4 regions of the Marinomonas epiphytica genome follow, and region 1 is predicted to be linked to each of the others. Evidence: predicted binding sites of a transcription regulator. Region 1 holds the regulator's gene; each other region holds the start of a gene.
The links. The regulator LexA, encoded in region 1, represses DNA repair genes until DNA is damaged. The targets are predictions, from matches to a motif close to TACTGTNTANNTANACAGTA.

Region 1 (2,207 bases):
TCCAGTTGCCTAAGCCAGTTAATACTTTGCTGTAGGCGCACCTCATGGCGAAAATGCCCTATGGCCTTATCGGGTAAATGGTGCCCTTCATCAAACACATAAATGGTTTCAGCGGGAGGTGTCAAAATCGCCCCGCCACCCAATGATAAATCAGCCAGCACTAAATCGTGGTTTGCTACGATAACATCCGCCACCTCAATTTCAGCTCTTGCTTTGAAAAATGGGCAAACAGAGAAGTTTGCACAATTTCGATTAGTACATTGCTGGTGGTCGGTCGTCAGCCTACGCCAATCTTGCTCGCGAATGACCCCCTCCCAGTTATCTTTGTCTCCATCCCAAACACCATCTCGAATGGCGTCATCCATTTCTTGATAAAGCACAGTATTTACATCATCTGCTTGCAAGTGTTGCTCAAACAGCCCTGCAAACATATCTTCCATTGGCTGTTCATCCTGACTTAAATAGCCCTCTAAGTTATTCAAACAAAGATAACGCCCGCGCCCCTTTGCTAAGGTAAATTTAAAAGACAAATCCGTATCAGAGAGTAAATTTGGTAATTCTTTATGAAGTATTTGCTCTTGCAAAGCCACGGTCGCAGTTGAGATGATCAACTTTAAACCACGCTCTTTTGCTATAGGAACGGCGGCAAGGCAATAAGATAAGGTTTTACCCGTACCCGTTCCTGCTTCTACCACTGCGACATGCTGCTCGCCTAACCTCAATCCTTCGCTATCCTGCTTAATATTGCCAAGAGTACGAGCGATAGCGCCGATCATCTGCCGCTGCCCTAGCCTTGGTTTATGAGATTTCGCTTCTAATGAGGCTCGGTAAGCTTGGTGTATTTTTTTCTTTAGTTTATCTGTAAGCATCTAAAAAATTTGAGTAATAGTAATAATGCTGTATATAATAACAGTAACTGTATAAACAACCAGATGACTTATGATTAAATTAACCAAAAGACAATCCGACGTATTGGATACCATTCGCGAATTCATCGACGATACCGGCTTTCCACCTACACGTGCTGAAATTGCAAAACGCTTGGGCTTCAAGTCCCCTAATGCAGCAGAGGAGCATCTCAAAGCCTTAGCAAAAAAAGGTGCCATTGAAATTTTGACAGGCGCTTCTCGTGGGATTCGCCTAGTCACCCAAAGTGCTGACAACGACGAGGGCGACCTTGGTATTCCAGTCATTGGTAAAGTTGCCGCCGGCTGCCCCATTCTTGCCCAAGAAAACATTGACTCCCATGTCCAAGTTCCTGCCGCCATGTTTTCCCCTAAAGCCGATTACTTTTTATCAGTGTCAGGCACTAGCATGAAAGACATTGGTATTTTAGAAGGTGATTTGTTAGCTGTACATAAAACAACCGCCGTGCGTAATGGCCAGATTGTTGTCGCCCGGATTGGCGATGAAGTAACCGTTAAGCGCTTTGAGCAAAAAGGCAGTCAAGTTAAGTTAATCGCAGAAAATGACGATTTCAATGACATCCTTGTGGATCTAGAGAGTGAAGAATTTGCCATTGAGGGCCTTTCTGTTGGCGTTGTGCGCCAACACATCTAATAGCGGCCAATCAAAAAGGTCACCTTTACAAGGTGACCTAATCTTTCAACACTCAACTAAATTAATGCAAGATTTTCGGTCGCATATCAGCCATTTCAGCTTCCATTTGATCTACATCGTCTCCAAATGTGGCTTGATCAGAATAGACAAAATCAATTCCCGCATGAAACATACACTTCGCCAACTCGAAATAGCGATCTTGCAAATAGCTTTTGGTCTCGTCTGAGATCTTTAGTGTTACCAGGGCGGATGTTTCTTCACCATCTTCACTGGCAGGTCGTAAAACAATCTCACCGTCATCAAGCTCGACAATTTCCAAATAGGCTTCTTTCATATTAATACTCTGCAGATTCCTCTCTAAAACGTAACACCAATTCCACCAATTTGGATAAGTACAAGGCTGAGGCCGCACCATCATCTGACCCTTTACCAATCAAGTTATCACTCATTTGTACTGAGCTGGCAGCTCGACATTCAAACTGAACCTGATAAGCACGCTCAAGTTGCGACAACCACGAACCGGACTCATTCAATAAACTGGCTAACTCAGACAATACAGGAATCACCAACTGCTTTTCTTCAGCCTGTTGATACAACTGGCTGATATCAGTAGAAAAGCTTAAGCCATAACCTGCACACACTTCTTG
Region 2 (2,207 bases), on a different contig from region 1:
TACAAAATATTTACCTGAAAAACTCAAGTTACTTATTGAACACATTAAAAGCAGTTATCACGATAAGCGGGAATATTTTTGCTGATTTAGTGTGTTATATATTTCTCAAAATTTCAAATTAAAGTCTATTTTATTAAATTTTTATGACAATTTGCTCGTCACGGTTCTCGATCGCAAATTTATGCTCTAAGGTAAATAGCTCGATATATCGTATGACAATTCATAAAGAATAATAAGGAGTCCGTTGTGGCTAAGAAAGAAGTGAAAAGTATCAAGAAAGAAATCAAAGCGCGTAAAGAAAAAGTTGCTAAGCAAAAAACTAAAATTGCTAAGTTGAAAAAAGCGCTTAAAAAAGCCTAATTATAAAAATCACCAAGTTATCCAATAACTTGGTGATTTTTAAACTTAAAACTTATGCCGCATTATCGGCTTCAAACTCGCCCGATATTTCATAACTCATATCATTTTCGTTCTCGTATAAAGCATCTTCATCTGGCTCGATGACAATATCGTCCAGTTTCTCTTTTGCTGATGCTTCCTTCAGGTCAAGCTGTTTGTTGGTATCAGGAACATTCTTTTTACTTTTAGAAAGCGTTTTTCGTTTATTACCGACAGCTTCTAATAGCTGGCTTTTGTGCTCTGCTAAATAGAGGGCTAGAGCGTCTATTTGTTGGTTATTGTCCATTAGCTTACTGCCTTCAATTAATTCATAAAGAGCATCGGCTGTGTCGAGTAGTTTGTCGTAGGCATCGGCTTCAGATTTTGACGTAAAAGTCATTTTTTCTATTCCATCACGTTCAACAACGTATTTGATTACAACTGGCATAGGCCACCTCGTAGTAAAAATTAAATACTGTACAAATATACAGTGTTTAATTAAGGTTTGTCTACGAGTTTTCATTGTTGGATGATTAGATGATTGTTAAAGTGGCGTGTTTCATTGACTGTTTTTAGGGTAACCCTTACATGCATTTTGATCTTTCTCAGTTAAATTTCTCCCTTGTGACAGAGCACATAGAGATCAGTCTAACCATTATTTGGATTCTCTTATCCTACTTAATCCGCCGTTACACCAAGCGGGTAATTCGCCGTTATCCAAAATTCGAGCATGATACGAAACGCCAGCGTATCAATGCTGCAGATAATATGTTCAATTTTCTTATGGTGGTCGGTTTAATCCTGATTTGGTCATCAGAATTGCAGAATATCGCGATTTCTATTGCGGCCTTTATGGTGGCCTTGGTCATAGCTACAAAAGAATTTATTGCCTGTATTATTGGCGCATTTTATCGTGCTAGTACTCGTCCTTATCAAGTTGGAGACTGGGTACGTATTGCCAATTTTGAAGGTGAAGTAACTGACAGTGATTGGTTGTCTACCACCTTGTTTGAAGTGGATATTAAGGGAGGGAGTTATGGCTATACTGGCCGAACCACGGTTGTCCCAAATAGCATGTTATTAACCCATACCGCACAAAACCTAAATTATATGCGCCGTTATGTGACTCATAGCTTTTCCATTTCTAGACTGAGTGATGAGGTTAATCTGTTTACGATTAAAGAGCCTATTTTGCTTAAAATACGAGAGTACAGTGAGCACTTTCATGAGGTAGCCATTCGTTATAACAGCCTGATCGAAAAACGCTTAGACATTAATATTTCAGGGCCAGAGCCGAGAGTGCGCATCGGTACCACGCCAGAAGGCTATAATGTGTTTACCGTTTCTCTATTTTGTCCGACAGAAGAGGCGGTAGATATTGAGCAAAAAGTCACAGAGGACTTTATGAATTTCTGGTACGAACAACGAGATAAAAACGCCACTAGAGCTAAGATCTAAGGAGTTATGATGTTACTAAAAAGAAATTTACGTTGGCTTAGTATTGCCAGTGTATTTGTTTTGATTACAGGGTGTAATAGCTTTCGTATCAGTGAACAAGAACTTAATACTGAAGTGGCTAAGCGTTTGGCTGAGCCTCAGAACAACCAGATTGAACTGCTGCTAGACGGGAATAGTCTGGAGTTAGAATTATTAGTGAAAGGCGCTAATATTGATTTAACAGCAAGAGATGGCGGCCTAGTATTAGTAGATTTAGAGTCTCAAATGAACGGCACGTTAACGGCATTTGGGCAAACTTTTTCAGTATCCACTGAGCTTTTACCATCATTTGAATCTGGTGTTCGTATTGAAAAAGATGAGCTTTACCTTGT
Region 3 (2,207 bases), on a different contig from region 1:
CTAATGGTACCATACCTACAAAAGCAAAACCCATGACGGCTAAGTAAATCCAACTATGTTGATTCAGCGGAATGTTAAACTGCTCTATTAAAAGGTTTGGAATGGTTAAAAATAAGGCTGTTAAACTACCATGCAATAAAAGCACACTGATGTTTAAAAACCTTAATCGACCATCTTTTAAAACTCGCCCCAGTGCCACAAGGCTTGGGCTAGTGTCACGTCGAAAAGCATGCTGAACCAAGTTTGGTACGGCCCATACAATGAGTCCCATGCCTAATAAAGAGAATACAAACGATAGGTAAAACAGCCCCGACAGGCCTAACTGTGCAAAGAGCCAAGGCCCTAATACTAATGACAGCATAAAAGAAGCACCAATACTGATGCCCACAGTCGCCATCGCTTTGGTGCGGTTCTGCTCTCTCGTTACATCACTCAATAATGCCATTAGGGTACTGGCAATTGCGCCTGCTCCCTGTACAGCACGCCCTAAAATGAGGGTCATTATGTTGTCTGTGTTGGCACAGATTAAACTGCCTAAAGCGAATAAAACTAAGCCAATTAAAATCACTCGTTTACGGCCAATACGGTCAGACCACATTCCCATAGGGATTTGCAGCAACGCTTGGGTAAAACCATAAATACCAATCGCTAAACCTATTTTGGCTGCGTCAGCTCCGTTAATGCCATCGGCAGCTACGCTGATCACAGGCATGATCAGAAATAAGCCCAGCATACGAAACAAGTAGATTAATGCTAACGCGAGAACGGAACGACGTTCGAGTGCATTCATAAGGCGTTTAAACCGGCCAATAAAAAAGGGTTAAATTAGAAAGATGGTAATATTACAAAAAATACCGTTGAAGCTCCATTTCAACTACTGTAAAAATAGACAGTAATTAGAGTAACATATAAGACTTAACTGTCATCCAAATTTACATTGGAGAAACATGGATACCATTACGATACGTGGCGCCCGCACCCACAATTTGAAGAATGTGGACCTTGATATACCAAGGGATAAGTTAGTAGTCATTACCGGCTTATCAGGCTCTGGTAAGTCTTCCTTGGCGTTTGACACCCTGTATGCTGAAGGACAGCGCCGCTACGTAGAATCCTTGTCTACGTATGCCAGACAATTTTTGTCTATGATGGAAAAACCAGACATAGATCATATTGAGGGCTTGTCACCGGCGATTTCCATTGAGCAAAAGTCCACTTCGCACAACCCTAGATCTACCGTAGGTACTATTACCGAAATCTATGACTATTTACGATTGTTGTTTGCACGGGCAGGACAGCCAAGATGTCCTGACCATGGCGAGCCATTAGAAGCACAAACGGTCTCGCAAATGGTAGACAAAATTATTTCTCTACCCGAGAACAGCAAGATGATGCTTTTGGCTCCCATTGTAAAAGATCGCAAAGGTGAGCACTTACACACCATCAATGAGCTTCTTTCAAAGGGATTCATTAGGGCACGCATTGACGGCATTGTCGTTGACCTTGATGACGCCCCTGCCCTAGAAAAAAACAAGAAACACACCATTGAAGTGGTCGTAGACCGCTTTAAAGTACGCGAAGATCTACAATTACGTTTGGCTGAATCTTTTGAGACTTGCCTTGGTTTATCAGACGGCATCGCAAAAGTCGTAAACATGGACGACGAAGACGATGTGCATATTTTTTCTAGCAAATTTGCCTGCCCTGTTTGTGGATACAGTTTAACTGAGCTAGAGCCCCGTTTGTTCTCGTTCAATAACCCGAATGGTGCGTGTCAGACATGTGACGGTCTAGGTACCCACCAGATGTTCGATCAAGAGCGTATCATACAAGACGAAAACTTAACCCTCGCTGAAGGCGCGATACGCGGCTGGGGCCGACGCAGTATTTATTATTATCAACAGCTTACGGCACTTGCTAAGCATTATGGGTTTGATATTGAAGCGCCTTTCAAAGACATTCCAGAGAAGTTTCAACAGCGCATCTTACAAGGCTCTGGAAAAGACAAAATAGAGTTTATGTATATCAATGAGCGTGGCGATAAAATGACGCGCTCACATAGCTTTGAAGGTGTGATTCCAAACTTACAGCGCCGCTACCATGAAACTGAGTCGGACTCGGTTCGAGATGATCTGTCTCAGTATATTAGTACCCGCGCCTGCCCTGACTGTCATGGTTCACGCCTTAATCGCGCTGCACGCAACGTC
Region 4 (2,207 bases), on a different contig from region 1:
TTTCTTACCGACACCTGGAATTTTAGTGAGCGCGGTTACGTCTGAGTCTTGCACATAAGCAATGAGCTCTTCAGACGACATACTAGACAACACGGCCAGGGCCATTTTTGGGCCAATACCGTTTACTTTGATTAAAACGCGAAATAGCGCTCGTTCTGAACGATCAATGAAACCATAAAGGCTATGAGCGTCTTCTTTTACTTGTAAATGGGTATAGAGCACTACTTGTTGGCCAATGGCAGGCAATTCGTAAATGGTGCTCATAGAAGCACTCAGTTCGTACCCTACGCCTGCTACATCAACCAATAACTCTGGTGGTGATTTTTCTATTAGCTCACCAACAATACGTCCTATCACAGGGCCTTCCTTACATCTAATTCGCTCCAACGCTTAGCACTTCGTCCTGCACGTTTGCCTACGCCATACTCCAAGCCCTGGGAAGTGCGACTGTTAGCATGACAAATAGCAATGGCTAGAGCATCCGCCGCGTCCGCCTGTGGCGTCGAGGCTAAATTTAATAACATTTTAACCATGACCTGCACTTGAGCTTTATCTGCCCCACCTGAGCCAACAACCGATTGCTTAACTCGACGAGCGGCATACTCATTAACAGGTAAATCATGGGTGGCAGCAGCAACAATTGCCGCTCCTCTAGCTTGGCCTAGTTTCAAGGCCGAATTAGCATTTTTAGCCAAAAACACTTCTTCTATAGCAAATTCTTGAGGCTGATATTCCGCCAACAAATGGGAGACATTTTCAAAAATGGTTTTTAGTCTGACGGATAAGGCACCATCAGGAAGACGTATGCAACCACTGGTCACATAATGAATTTTGCCATTTATGATATCGATAATGCCAAAGCCGGTAATTCGAGAACCAGGGTCTATGGCCAACACTCTTGTTTTACTCACCAAATGTCCGCTTATTCATTTCATTACTGTACATTTCAACAGTCATTACAACAGTATGCAATATTAAAAATAAAAAAGGCCGCTATTAAGCGACCTTTTTACGGATATTTTTCAATCCCTTAACATTAGAAGCCGATATTTAGCTCCTTTTTGAACCAAGCTTATTCGGTAACAGGTTTTCTTACGCGGATGCTCAACTCTTTAAGTTGCTTCTCACTTACTTCACCAGGAGCTTGTGTTAACAAACACGTAGCACTTTGGGTTTTAGGGAAAGCAATAACATCACGGATCGATGCAGAATCAGTCATCAACATAACCAAACGATCAAGACCGAACGCTAGGCCGCCATGTGGTGGCGCACCAAATTTAAGCGCGTCTAGCAGGAAGCCAAACTTCTCTTCTTGCTCTTCTTGGCTAATCTTAAGCAGTTCAAATACGGTTTCTTGCATATCTGATTGGTGAATACGGATGGAACCGCCACCTAGCTCTGTACCATTCAATACCATGTCGTAGGCCTGAGACAAAGCACCAAGTGGGTTAGCTTTTAGTTCTTCAGGAGAGCAAGACGGTGCAGTGAATGGGTGGTGAATCGCAGTGATACCGCCGTCAGAAGTTTCTTCAAACATTGGGAAATCAACAACCCAAAGTGGCGCCCATTCGCAAGTGTAAAGATTCATATCTTCACCTAATTTACAACGCAATGCACCTAACGCTTCGTTTACAACTTTAACGTTATCTGATCCGAAGAAAATTAGGTCGCCGTCTTGAGCATCTAAACGCTCAAGCAATGCTGCACGCACTTCGACAGGTAAGAATTTAACAATCGGAGACTGTAGGCCTTCATTTAAGTCAGACTTGTCGTTCACTTTAATGTAAGCCAAACCTTTGGCACCATAGATACCAACGAATTTCGTGTACTCGTCGATCTGTTTGCGAGTCAGCGCGTTGCCACCTGGTACTTTAAGGGCTGCAACACGACCTTTAGGATCAACCGCAGGGCCGGAGAAGACTTTAAAGTCTACGTCTGCCATTAGGTCAGAGACAGTTTCGATGGTCAAAGGAATACGTAAATCCGGTTTATCGCTACCGTATTTTTCCATTGCTTCGCTGTATGGCATTCTTGGGAAAGAGCCAAGATCCACATTCAACAAATCTTTGAACAGACCCACGATCATTTCTTCCGTCATGGACATAATTTGCTCTTCAGACATGAACGACGTTTCAATGTCCACTTGAGTAAATTCTGGCTGACGGTCAGCACGCAAATCTTCGTCACGGAAACACTTAGCAATTTGA

Region 2: ACYVGZ_RS05275 (YebG family protein) is a predicted target of LexA. The motif match lies at 852-871, and genes of this name have one in related genera.
Region 3: uvrA (excinuclease ABC subunit UvrA) is a predicted target of LexA. The motif match lies at 876-895, and genes of this name have one in related genera.
Region 4: ruvC (crossover junction endodeoxyribonuclease RuvC) is a predicted target of LexA. The motif match lies at 936-955, and genes of this name have one in related genera.

What each region holds. Positions count from the first base shown of each region.
Region 1 is NZ_BAAGVX010000002.1:38,163-40,369, reverse strand. It holds gene dinG (ATP-dependent DNA helicase DinG) at 1-869, opposite strand, end outside; gene lexA (transcriptional repressor LexA) at 940-1,560, shown strand; gene ACYVGZ_RS00600 (hypothetical protein) at 1,622-1,894, opposite strand; gene ACYVGZ_RS00595 (DUF6586 family protein) at 1,896-2,207, opposite strand, start outside.
Region 2 is NZ_BAAGVX010000026.1:28,910-31,116, forward strand. It holds gene ACYVGZ_RS05270 (LysR family transcriptional regulator) at 1-85, shown strand, start outside; gene ACYVGZ_RS05275 (YebG family protein) at 413-826, opposite strand; gene ACYVGZ_RS05280 (mechanosensitive ion channel family protein) at 967-1,836, shown strand; gene ACYVGZ_RS05285 (DUF1439 domain-containing protein) at 1,843-2,207, shown strand, end outside.
Region 3 is NZ_BAAGVX010000016.1:42,767-44,973, reverse strand. It holds gene ACYVGZ_RS04835 (MFS transporter) at 1-790, opposite strand, end outside; gene uvrA (excinuclease ABC subunit UvrA) at 948-2,207, shown strand, end outside.
Region 4 is NZ_BAAGVX010000001.1:11,696-13,902, forward strand. It holds gene ruvA (Holliday junction branch migration protein RuvA) at 1-357, opposite strand, end outside; gene ruvC (crossover junction endodeoxyribonuclease RuvC) at 354-911, opposite strand; gene aspS (aspartate--tRNA ligase) at 1,073-2,207, opposite strand, start outside.